Regions from separate parts of the Staphylococcus haemolyticus genome, predicted to be linked through region 4. Evidence: riboswitches for the same ligand, from Rfam matches in the RefSeq annotation. Region 4 holds a riboswitch; each other region holds the start of a gene.

Region 1 (3,218 bases), 950 kb from region 4:
GGCTTTTGAACTTAGTGCAGTAGCTACGCTAAGACGTCGTTTCTGACCCATAGATAATTCAAATGGATGTTGGTTTTTAATAGCTTCTAAATGCAATAATTTTAAAAGTTTCATCGTTTCATTTTCAGCGATTGAAGGTTCTTGATGATTATAATGTATATATATTTCTTCATAAACTGAATTTGTTATAAATTGTAATTCAGGGTTTTGATAAACGAGATACATATGCTTGGCTGCATCTTTAATTTTCTTCAATATTGTATTCTTATAAGCCATCGTGCCTTCATATTTTATAAGTTGCATCATTGATTCTAACAGCGTTGTTTTACCTGTACCATTTTTCCCAGTTATCGTAATCCATTCTCCAGAATGAACATTTAATTCGGATGTCTGGAATAATTGTTTTTTACCACGAATAACTTGACCATTCTTAAAAGTAAATAATGTTTCAGCTTCATTAGATGGAAATGTAATCGGCTTTGGCGCATAATCCCAAGCATGAGGATGCCAAACGCCAAATTCAGTGAGTAAATGCTCACAGTTGTTTAATATGTAATCCGGTGTGCCATCTGCTATGATTTGCCCTTCATAATTCAATAAGATGACTCTATCGACATGCTCCCAAATATGTTCAACTTTGTGTTCGACAATAAGCACAGTTTGATCGGACCATAACTGAATAAGTCGTTGCCACAAATCAGCTGTAGCATCTACATCTAACATGGCAGTAGGCTCATCTAAGAAAAGCGTATTAGCTTCTTGTAAAATAGTTTCAACAATAGCGAGCTTTTGTTTCATGCCACCACTTAAATGATTGACAAAAGTATTGTCCGTAACATTTAAATCAACCGATGCTAAAGCATTCTCTATAAGTGCGTCCATTTCATTGTGTGGTACTTGCTTATTTTCTAGAACGAAAGCAAGTTCTTCATACACTTTAGGCATACAAAACTGCGTATCTGGATCTTGAAAAATGACGCCGGAGTGTGGGTCAATTTCAAGCTCATCATATTTCATCGGTAATTCAATTAGATTTGGAACGATACCACTTAAAACATTAAGCAATGTGCTCTTACCAGATCCAGAAGGACCTAGTAAAAGCACTTTTTCTTTATCTTTAATTTCAATATTTAAATTATCGAAGATTTTACGTTCGCCGTTAGGATATTTTAGACGTAAATTTTTCGCTTTTAACACTTTAATTTCCCCTTATAGGTTGTCGTAGTCTTTTTGAGATGCAGGGCGGAATAATTTCGTTACACCTGTTTGATCTAATGCTTTAACAATCAGATAAGATAATAAGCCTGCAATGACAATACCGCTAATAGAACGGAAGATAATGAATAAAAGAAGATTCCATCCTGCGACTTCAGCTAAATAACCGTAATAATAATCAACTGGAAATGAAATTAATGCAGTTGCTAATCCTGCTAATATAGCAACCATTAATGATCTAGATTTATATTTGAAAATAGCAAAAATAATTTCACAAGCTAAACCTTGAAGGATAGCATATACAATTGTAGGGATATCAAATTTACCCATAACAATTGTTTCACCAGCACCTGCGGCAAATTCTGCAATTAGTGCAATACCAGGTTTAGGAATTATTAAATACGCAACGATAGCTGCCATAAACCAAACGCCATAAGTTAATTGCTCAATGTGAACACCGGCAACTTGGGCCACATTATATGCAAACCACCATAAGTTATAAATAATAGCAAATACTACTGCAATCAGAACAGTTACTAATATTTCTGAAAGCTTTAAACCTTTTGACATGTTATTTCCTCCTAAAAAACGCACAACCATCCGTAGAAAGTTGTGCGTGAATTTAAATAAAATGCTATATGTATTTACCACAATTATTTATATTAGCAACACTTTCCTACGCTAGTTTTAACTAGTTCAGGTTCAAAGGGTTCGAGGTTAAACCTCATCTCAGTATACACACCCCTAGTGCATTTTATATTTAATTTATTTTAAATGTATGACTTTTAAGATTTAATGTCAAGATGATTTTGCTAAGTTACAAATAAAAAAGGGGATTTGATTTGGTTTTACTCTGAATACGCTATTCCCTAATACACTTAACTAGTGAAATCTCTAAAATGTTTAAACCTTGTATTAAAAATAAAAACTGAGAAAAGCTCGGAAAGAGCGTTCTCTCAGTTTTTAGTTAACTACTACTTTTTAGCAGTGTAGCGGTTAAATAGTATATTGTTCTCAACTCCTGCGAATTGAGATTTCTTAATAATTAATCTAAAGTGTCTTGAACATCTTTTTTAGTTTGTTCGATGTCATCAGTTTTTTCTTCTTTTTGTTCTTTTAATTTTTCTTCTACTTCTTTTGCTTTTTTAGCATCTTCGTTTGTCATAATTAACACTCCTTGATAGATTAATGATTACAATTTAAGTTTACCCACATAAAAGTAGGATAAACTTATATAGGTCTCGAGATGTATTTTATTGTTTAATAAAGACAAGATGAACATCTTACTATATAATGAATTTTGAGGTGAACAGTATGTCTTTTCTTAAGAAACACACCGAGATAATTTTTAGTTATATTATCGGTATCGTTTCACTCTTCACGGGTCTCATAATATTAATAAACTTACCTTTAATCAATCAATTAAAAGATAAAGAAAAAGTTGAGTTGAAAATTCATAATTTATGGGATTTTCTTAATGCATTCTTCAGTGAAATAATTAGAGTGATGAGTAGGTTCATAGGCAGCTTTCCTATTATTAGTGCAGTCATAATTATTCTGTTTGGTATTCTTGTAATGCTTATTGGATATGCATTATTTAGAACTACGAAATATGATTACGACATCTCAATTTTCTTTTTAATTATTGGGATTTTATACTTCCTCATTTCAATTACTTTAATGACTCAAGTGTACAGTTTTTGGGCAATTATCTTTATTATTCCTTTTATAATTCACACAGGCTACATTGTATATAAAGATGAACTTAATGTTGCTAATAGAAAAAGCCATTATCTATGGATTATCTTTTCATACGGAATAAGTTATTTAATTACTCAAATTTCTCTATACGGTAAAATTGATGCCAATGAAATTGCACCAATAGATATCTTAAGTGTAAATACATTTTTCTTAGTTATGTGGTTATTAGCGCAAGCTTCAATATGGAATTTCCTATTCTTAAGAAGAGCTTTACCATTAACTAAAGAAGAATTGGGTGAAGA
Region 2 (3,218 bases), 360 kb from region 4:
TGGTAGTGATTTACTTGTTTGAACAAGGTCACGATTCTCCATAATGAAATGTTTCTCAGCGTCATTAACCATACGGTGTTGCTCTGGTAAGTCTTTCGCAATGATTCCCCATAATATTGCAATTAAAATACCTACAGCACCGAAAATGTAAAATACAGCTTGCCAATTAAATGCATTTACAATAGCAATAGTAATCACAGGCGCTAATACAGGTCCAAAATAAGAACCAGCGAGTAACATACTAGATGCTCTACCTTTCTCATCTTTAGAGAACCAGTTTGCATTAAACACAGCGTTTGATGGATACATTGGCGCTTCACCAATACCGAATAAGAAACGTACTAAATATAATAAACCGTGATGTTTAATCATACCTGTAAAGATAGTGAAAGCACTCCACCATACTAAAGCGATTGTAATCATCTTACGAGGTCCAAATTTCTCAGCTAGCATACCAGAAGGTACTTGCATTAACGCGTAACCTAATGAGAAGAATGAAGCTAACAGACCAAATTGTTGCTTTGTCATATGTAAATCTTCCATCATTTGTGGGGCAATATATGAGATGTTAGATCTATCCATGTAGGCAATAACACCTATGATAAAAAATGCTAATGCGAAAAACCAACGAATACTACTTTTCTTTTGTCTTTGTACCATATCCTCTTTTTCCTACTTCCTTTAATTTGTTGATTCTAAATATATTGTCTAATATAATCACGAGACTCCCTATTTGTAAAAATAACTCCCTTAAAACCCTTACCATCATAAGGTTTCAGCATTTATTTTTAATAATATTACCAGTTTTTGAAATCGTTTTCAATATCTTATTTAAAAGTTCTTTTATTAAATTGTACATCGTTGGTTACTTTATTCACTAAATTCGTATTTACGCTTTGCAATCTCAATATTCATTAAAATTTGAACTCCATTTAAAAAAATTGTAGAATGAACTTGAAATGAAACGCGACTTATTATTATTTAAAATTAAATAGATAATTTATCCACTGGAAGTGCCTTTGTTTAAGGCTGAGAGTAAAGAAAGAACTTTATAATTCCTGGAACCTGATCCAGTTTGTACTGGCGTAGGAAAGTGGCTTACACATATCGTTACATAGAGACTAACGCTATTTCCTACGAAGGAGATAGCGTTTTTTCATTTATTAGGGGTGATAGACATCTTTATTGCGATAACAACTTATAAACATTTAACAGAAGCAGACTTACAACACTTCATTGAAATTAGTAAAGGCATCGATGGTTTACTATTTCGTACGCCTATGTCTAGTGATGATTTATTTTCCTTTTTAGAAAAATTAATCGCTGCTGGTTTCCCTAAAGACAAAATTATTATCCATAGCGATGTTGACTTATTAGAATCCTTGACACTTAAACGCTTGCACTGTCGAGAAATGGACACACTAGCGTTTGATTATAAAGCGCAACATCCTGATGTTGAAGTAAGCATGTCGACACATACTATTAACTCGGTGAAACAAGCTTATCAACATCAATTAGATTATGTCTTTTATGGTCATATATTTACCACGGCTTCTAAGCCAAATCAGCAACCTAGATCAATGTCTGAAATCAAAGCCGTGTTACAAGTTCCGATTCCAGTCTATGCCATAGGAGGTATTACTGAAGATACGATACAACGGCTTCCAAATGGCTTTGCAGGAATTTGTGCAATTTCTTATTTTATGAGCGCATCTTTACAACAAATTCAACATTTACGAAAGGAGTGGTTGAAAGATGCATGACGTACTTATTGTTGGTTCTGGTATTATCGGAATGTCCATTGCGAGACACCTCAGTCATACGCAACTCGACATTGCAATTGTCGACCGTGATATACCTGGTAAACATGCTTCATATAAAGCTGGAGGCATGTTAGGTGCACAAAATGAATTTACAGAAGACAGCGACTTATTTCGTCTCGCTCTAGAGTCACGTGAATGTTTTCCTGAATTATGCGAAACACTCCAAGATGAAACTGGAATAGATATTCAATATCAAGCATCAGGATTGATTAAAATCGCAAATCAAATTGATGATGTGGCGCATTTACGTTCACAATTTCAATTTTTACATGCACTCGATAACGATGTGGTTGAACTTTCAGAGGATGAACTAGCAGATTTAACTGAAGGAAATGTCACTGCATCTGAAATGGCAATCTACATTCCAAATGATGGACAAATCAATGCAAATCATTATACGAAAGCGTTATTTAAATCCTTACAACAGCGTCGTATTTCGCGCTACTTCAATACAAATGTAACAGATATTATTCGGCAGAATGGTTACTATCAAATCGTTTCATCTCAAGGTGATTTATATGCGAAGAAAGTCATAGTGGCAAGTGGTGCATGGTCATCTCAATTATTAAAACAATATCAATTGCCTCGTGTGGTTGTCGGCGTTAAGGGCGAAGTTCTTCTCATGGAACATGACCATTTAAATTTAAAACAAACAGTATTCATGACTAATGGATGCTATATAGTTCCGAAAGCGCCTAATCGTTACTTAATTGGTGCTACTAGCGAATTTGATAATTATTCTGTGGGTAATACGGAACAAGGCGTCTCATGGTTAAAACACTATGCGACAGAACGTATACCTGAACTTGCAAACGCACATATCATTAAACAGTGGTCTGGCGTACGTCCATATACGGACGGCGAATTACCAATTATGGACCGGGTTGACGATGGTTTATATGTCATTACCGGCCATTATCGGAACGGTATTTTATTGTCCCCTGTTATTGGTCGTGACATCGCAAACTGGCTATTAACTGGAGTCAAACCAACTCGCTATGAATCTTTCAATGTCTCAAGGAGGTTAAATCATGAAATGCATTATTAATGGCGATGCATTCACGTTCAATACTGAGCAATCCATTCATCAAGTGCTTGTCTCTTTAGAATTAGACCCAGAACGTGTCATTGTTGAACATAATAAAACATTAATTAAACAAGAAGATTATCATCAACACACAGTACGTGAAGATGATCAATTAGAATTATTAGAATTTGTTGGAGGCGGATAAAATGTTTAAAATTGGAAATTTAGAATTACATTCTCGTTTATTACTAGGTACAGGAAAGTTTGAAAATGAAGACGTACAAACAGAAGCGATTAAAGCTTCAGAAACAAATGTACTTACTTTCGCAGTAAGACGTATGAATTTGTATGACAAGAATTTACCTAAT
Region 3 (3,218 bases), 680 kb from region 4:
TAATCCTTAATAATTCGATCTAAGTACTTAGTAGATTGGATGTTACACTCTTTTGAAGTAGGCTTGTTAAATAAATTTACAATATACTTTATTTCTTCTAGGCTTAAGTTTAATCGTTTCAAATCTTTGATAAGTTTCAATGTTGTATAGACAGTCTGATTAAATTCCCTATAATTATTTTGATTTCTAGAAATGTTAATCAAGCCTTTTTCTTCATAATAACGAATCATTGATTTAGATATATTAAGCTTTTTGGAAACTTCATCTATTTGCATTTTTTCATCCCCTTCCTATGTTATTTAAAAGTTATCATTAAACTATACTTGAAGGTCAATAAAAAAAGAGACTAAATTAGTCTCTCAAATTAATTCTCTGCACACTTTTCATTGCAACTAAAATTATTGCTATTACGAATAATACTATTGCTATGAGTGAAGATGTATTACCGTATGCGCCACCGGTTAGGAGTATGTTTTTAACTTTAATAATATATTGAATTACGCCGTAGTCATCGTTATGCGTTGCGATATGGACAAAGTCTGACAGGTTCCAGCACATATGCATAAAAACACTTGGCCAAATTGAGTTAAATTTATACGCCGTCATACCGTACAATATACCAGCGACCGTGCCACTTACGACTAATAATATTAGACTAACACCAGACATCCCTCCATTAAACAAATGGACTAAAGCGAATAATACTGATGTAACAATGATGGCAAAGGTAATATTCTCTTTCTTTTCAATGTAGCCCATTAATAAGCCTCGTACTGTTAATTCTTCAGCTATAGGTGCACATACTCCACCTAAAACAATAATTTCAAATAACATTTCTAAATATTCTATTACAGTATCAGCTTTCGTTATTTCAAAATGACCTGGAATAAAGACACAATAAATGATGATATTTATAATCGGAATCAGTAAGCCAACTGATAGATAACTTAGACTAAACTTAAGTGTGTTAATACGATAGTCACTTAATTTCTCTTTAAATCCTTTATTAATTAAAAGTTTAATGAATAAAAAGGTAAGTCCCACATAGGTGATACCATGTAAGATTGTTTCAAAAGATTTCAAATCTAACAAATGCCATAGTAAAGCAATATTTTGCGCAATGACTGTTAATACAAACGTCAAAATAATGACACCAATCATTTTTAAATACTTAATTATTAAGCTCATCATGTACCTCCCAAGTTGAGTTAGGAGACCTCACTATTAACTTGTAAAGATTTGTGTTATTGTACCGCACACGATAACTACCAAAATTAATACGAACCACCACTTTTGAGATAAGAAATCCCAAAAATTTAAATGTTCAGGATATGATTGTGATTCTTCTCTTTTATAAGGATGAGACGTTTGCCCTGTTAATAATTCGTCTGTGGAAATGTCAAAACGTTGCGCTAATTGCACAATCATTTGCGCATTCGGTTCAATCGTACCCTGTTCCCATTTGGAAACGGTTTGGCGTGTCGTGTGTAATTCAGTAGCTAATTGATCTTGAGTTAGATCATTCTCTTTACGATGTTTCCTAATCTGTTCAGCAAGTTTCATAGTTATGGTCACCTCTCTTCTAACTTAGCAAGTTCATTTGTCACTTTCCGCATACAAAATGGCGCGTTCCCTTTAATTTCGCTAACATTTTGTTTCCAAAACTTAGCATATCATGTTAACTATATTTTTATCAGTCAATTTTCTACTATACAAATTTATGCTATGTTATTAATAGATAAAAAAATCACTAGGGGTGCATTTAATATGCTGAGAGAAAGTAAAAAACTTTCAACCCTTGAACCTGTTGGTTAGTACCAGCGTAGGAAAGTGAAATACATATACTGCTATTTCTTTCAAATTCACTTTTTTACGAAAAAATTGTCTGTTGGAGGAATTTTTTTATGGAAAAATTAATTGTTGGTTTAGCATGGTTTTTAAACCCTGATCACTTACCTTTAATTTTAGGTATTGAAAAAGGCTGGTTTAAAGAAGAAGCGTTAGAAATTGAAATGATTGAACCAGAAAAACACTTCGATGCATTGGAAGAAATCGAAAATAATTCAATGGATATTGCAATTACTGAACCTATTCATTTAGTTGAAGATAAAGCAACTAATCAAAATGTGGTAGGTTTTGCCAGATATCTACACACTAATGGCGGTGTTATGTATAACAAAGATAAAGGAATAAAGACACCTAAAGATTTAGTTGGCAAACGTCTTCAATATCCTGGAGCCCCTGACCTAGGAGGTATTGCTATTGCCAAAACAATGATTGAAGCTAATGGTGTAACATACAAAGAGGGAGATATAACACCAGTTAATAATAATTTTTATCATACTGACGCACTATTAAATGATAAAGCAGATGCTGCCACACTTATATTTGAAAACTTTGAGATTCTCGAAGCAAAAAGTAAAGGTTTAAATGTAGATTATTTTGCATTAAAAGATTATAACGTGCCAGACTTTTGCCAGTTAATTTTTATTACAACTCCTAATAAATTAAAAGAGGATAAAGGAAAAATTAAAAAATTCCTTAAAGTCATTAAAAAAGCAATTCAATTTATTAATACTCATCTCGAAGAAGCAGTCGATGTTTATGCTAAATATACTCAAACGGATGTAAGTAATCAATTAAATAAAGACACAATCATTGCAACTACCAAATGTTTTACTAATGATTTATCTATGAGCCCAGAATTTTATGATGACTTACAATTATGGCTTAAGGAAAATGGCAAAATTGAAACAACTATAGATGCTAAAGAATACTTTAATAACCATTTATTATTTAACAGAACCTCTAAATAATAATGATAAGAGCACACTAAATTTCAGATTAGCGTGCTCTTAATTTATATATTATTTCTCAGATTTCGAAGTTTTGCGTTTTCTAATAAATGCTAACCCTAAACCACCAAGTAACACTGACCATAACGTTGTATTTGTTTCAGTTTGACCTGATTTTGGCAGTTCTTTTTTTACGTTATCAGACGAAGTATTTGCATGGTTTGACTTATCAGATACTACACTTCCATGGTTAGTTGTCACTGCGTGATGACTTGAAGATTTTGTGCTTACCACACTCAAGTTATGAGTGTTAGAATTTACTGTTAGCTTATCACGGCTTTCTTCTTGATGATTTGCATGGGCACTATGATTAATATTGTGTGAAGCACCTTTACTCTCTACTTCTTCATGTGATTGTGCACT
Region 4 (3,218 bases):
AATGGTTCACCGGCCCTCTACCTTGACCAATCTCTGGCGTATATTGAATACTTAATGAAATAAATTTCTTAGCTTTTTTTACCGCTTCATAGATTGATTTACCTTTTGCAAGTTCTGCAGTAATTACCGCTGAAAATGTACATCCGGTGCCGTGAGTATGTTTTGTATCAAAGCGTTGATCTTCAAAAGTATATACATCATCCTTAGTAAACAAGAAATCTTTGGCATTGTTTAAATCAGCAGAATGCCCACCTTTTATTACGACGCCTTTACTACCTATCTCGTTAATAAATATGTTACCAGCTTTTCGTATATTTTCTTCAGTGTCTATTTTGATACCAGTAATTTCCTCTGCTTCAGGAATATTAGGCGTGACGACATCTGCTAAAGGTAGTAATGTATTCTGTAAATGTTTCTTAGTATCATCATCCATAAGTGAATCACCACTTTTAGCAAGCATAACTGGATCAATAACGTATGGAATATCTGAATGCTGTTTCAAATAATGTTGGATTAACTCCATTGTTTCATGAGTTGCAATCATGCCTGTCTTAATAGCATGTGGTAATTCATCATTAAAGACACTGTCTAATTGTTCTTGTACCCAACTTATCTCAAGATTATGGATGTGTTGAACGCCTTTCGTGTTTTGCGCAACAATACTTGTAATCGCTGCCATACCGTAGACGCCACAGGCATGAAATGATTTTAAATCGGCCATTACACCAGCGCCACCTGATGGATCAGTTCCTGCAATTGTTAAAGCAATTTTGGGTTTATGCATTTTTGTCGCCTCCGAAGTTCCACTGTTCATTAATATAAGCCATATTAAAGAAATTACGTTCATGTATAGTACTTTGTAAGAAACTTTCTTTAATATCTTTTTTCTCTTGTTCTGTACAATTTGCTGTTAATTCATCTAATAAATTGTCAAATACTTCGATTAATGGTCGCATTTCTGTGCTATAGAAATCAAACCATTTCGATGTTACTGAATCTCTATTTAGATTTTGATCATCTAATGCCATTTTAGCTACTACTTCATATACATAAGGACAAGGTGCCATTGCAGCTATAGTATACGCAGCATTTTCATGTGCATATGCGTGATAATACATATGTTTAATATAATGATCTCCACTAGGTGGCCATACTTTTTCTTTAACAATTTCTTCATAAGGTTCGTTGATATAATCTGCTAGGATTTCATGTGCCTCAACCTCACCATCAAGCATAAATTCAATTTGTTCAACTAAAAATTTAACATCCTTCATTGATGGCGCTTTTGGGATAAGAAGTGCATATAAATTTGTAAATTCTTTCAAATATGATGCATCTGCTCTTAAATATTGACGTACTGCTTGAGCATCTAAATCCCCTTTTAATAGGTCTTGTATAAAACCATCATTATAAATTTCTTCAATAATAGGTTGCGCAGCCTCTTTAATCTCAGTTGAAAATGTCATATTAATCCTCCTTAAAATTAAAAAATGCTACATTTCAACGTAGAAATGTAGCTATCATTCAATAAAGAGAACGTAACATTTACATAACTACTTTCCTACGTTGGTACTAACCAAATCAGGTTATAAGGGTCTGAATTAATCATCTCAGCCATTTACTATGGCTCCCCTAGTAGCATTAATTTATTAATTTAACAATATCAAAATGACTGCGTTTTATCAAACAAAACAAAAAAGAGTGGAACAAAATTCACTGTTCCACTCTTACTTTAAAATAATTAAATTACTATATTATGCAGTTACCCATTGTGAAGCGCCTGCAGTGTTATATAATTTAACTGCTGCAGCATCTTGTACGTCTTCAGGAGCTTGTGCTGGTGAAACACCTTTATATTCATCAGGAGCTACTGAATCCCAAGTAGATTGTAAGAATTGATATTTACCTGCTGCACCTGAACTTGGGTTGATAGCAGTAATGTCGCCACCAGATTCACGTTGTGCAATTTGTTGTAAATGACTGTTAACATTTACAGAAGAACCACTTGAAGCATTGTTATTTGAAGAACTTGAGTTAGAAGTTGTAGCTTCAGTTTGTGGTTGTTGTGTTTGTTCAGTTTGAGGTGCTTGTTGAGTTTGAGTTGGTTGAGCTTGACTAGATTGTTGTTGTGAACCAACTTGTTCAGCTGAAGTTTGATTAGAAACAGTTGAAGCTTGTGCACTTACATCTTGTTGTTGAGAAGCTTGACCTGATTGTGCATAGTTCCAGCTCCAATTAGTACCATCTGATTCAAAATGGTAAGTGAAACCTTCATAATCAAAAGTTACATTGTAAGCACCTTCTTGGATAGGGCTATCATTTAATGATTGATCGTTTGATTGAGCTAATTGAGCTAATTCTGCTTTATTTACTTGAGCTTCGCTCGCATCTGCGTGTCCAGCGTTGCCAGCAACTACTCCTAAACCTACTGCTAATGATGAAGCAATAATTGTCTTTTTCATAATATATATATCCTCCTAAGAATGTTTGTGTCTTAATTAATTTTACAAGTAACACTTTAACATCCATAAAATCATAGTAGGTTACAGTGAAATAAAAAAAGACAGGACTTTTTTACATAGAAATTACATTAGTAAAACCATAATTATTTCAATTGCAAACTATCATGACAGTTTTGAATAGGTAAATAAACATCTTTTCTTTGTAATATTTATGAAATCTTTCAGATAATTAAATGGATAATTTAATAGCCTCCCTTATAAAATTCTTTATATAAGAGAGGCCATGAGTATAATTAAAAGAAGTTTTTATAGTAAAAAGGGATGGAGTTATTAGAACATTAGTTAACATCAATCACTTCAAGGTGATCAAAGGAATAAGCGTCTTCATCATATGAGGTGTTAGGAAGAATATTATCATTTTTAGATTTAGGGGACATAAATTTAATTGTTTCAACATATAATTCAGTCACAAAGTGCGTTTGGCCATCTTTATCGTACTTACGAGATCTCATTTGTCCTGTAATACCAACTAAAGTGCCTTGGTCTGTATATGATTCTATATTTGTTGCTGTTTTACCAAATGCCTTACAAAAAATATAATCACAAGCTATTTCATTATTTTCATCTTTATAATTACGTTCAGTTGCAACACAGAACGTAGCTATTTTCACCTCCTCGTTTTCAAATATTTGTGCCTTTTTGGTCAATCGACCTACTATCACAATTTTATTTAGCATGTGTCACCTCCTTCTATAA

What was found. A riboswitch is a leader RNA that binds a small molecule or an ion and turns the genes downstream of it on or off. The one in region 4 is predicted to bind thiamine pyrophosphate.
Region 1: another riboswitch for thiamine pyrophosphate. It lies ahead of EQ029_RS08820 (ECF transporter S component); the one in region 4 lies ahead of tenA (thiaminase II).
Region 2: another riboswitch for thiamine pyrophosphate. It lies ahead of EQ029_RS02315 (thiamine phosphate synthase); the one in region 4 lies ahead of tenA (thiaminase II).
Region 3: another riboswitch for thiamine pyrophosphate. It lies ahead of EQ029_RS00865 (ABC transporter substrate-binding protein); the one in region 4 lies ahead of tenA (thiaminase II).

What each region holds. Positions count from the first base shown of each region.
Region 1 covers NZ_CP035291.1:1,824,489-1,827,706, reverse strand. The annotation lists gene EQ029_RS08825 (ABC transporter ATP-binding protein) at 1-1,197, opposite strand, end outside; gene EQ029_RS08820 (ECF transporter S component) at 1,210-1,785, opposite strand; TPP riboswitch at 1,872-1,971, opposite strand; gene graF (glycopeptide resistance-associated protein GraF) at 2,261-2,380, opposite strand; gene auxA (lipoteichoic acid stability factor AuxA) at 2,530-3,218, shown strand, end outside.
Region 2 covers NZ_CP035291.1:510,953-514,170, reverse strand. The annotation lists gene EQ029_RS02320 (pyruvate MFS transporter) at 1-660, opposite strand, end outside; TPP riboswitch at 1,000-1,109, shown strand; gene EQ029_RS02315 (thiamine phosphate synthase) at 1,173-1,763, shown strand; gene thiO (glycine oxidase ThiO) at 1,756-2,871, shown strand; gene thiS (sulfur carrier protein ThiS) at 2,855-3,055, shown strand; gene EQ029_RS02300 (thiazole synthase) at 3,057-3,218, shown strand, end outside.
Region 3 covers NZ_CP035291.1:191,060-194,277, reverse strand. The annotation lists gene EQ029_RS00880 (MerR family transcriptional regulator) at 1-275, opposite strand, end outside; gene EQ029_RS00875 (CPBP family intramembrane glutamic endopeptidase) at 352-1,188, opposite strand; gene EQ029_RS00870 (helix-turn-helix domain-containing protein) at 1,225-1,563, opposite strand; TPP riboswitch at 1,743-1,846, shown strand; gene EQ029_RS00865 (ABC transporter substrate-binding protein) at 1,905-2,816, shown strand; gene EQ029_RS00860 (choice-of-anchor I family protein) at 2,868-3,218, opposite strand, start outside.
Region 4 covers NZ_CP035291.1:871,932-875,149, reverse strand. The annotation lists gene thiD (bifunctional hydroxymethylpyrimidine kinase/phosphomethylpyrimidine kinase) at 1-784, opposite strand, end outside; gene tenA (thiaminase II) at 777-1,466, opposite strand; TPP riboswitch at 1,542-1,644, opposite strand; gene EQ029_RS04150 (transglycosylase family protein) at 1,755-2,462, opposite strand; gene EQ029_RS04145 (single-stranded DNA-binding protein) at 2,801-3,199, opposite strand.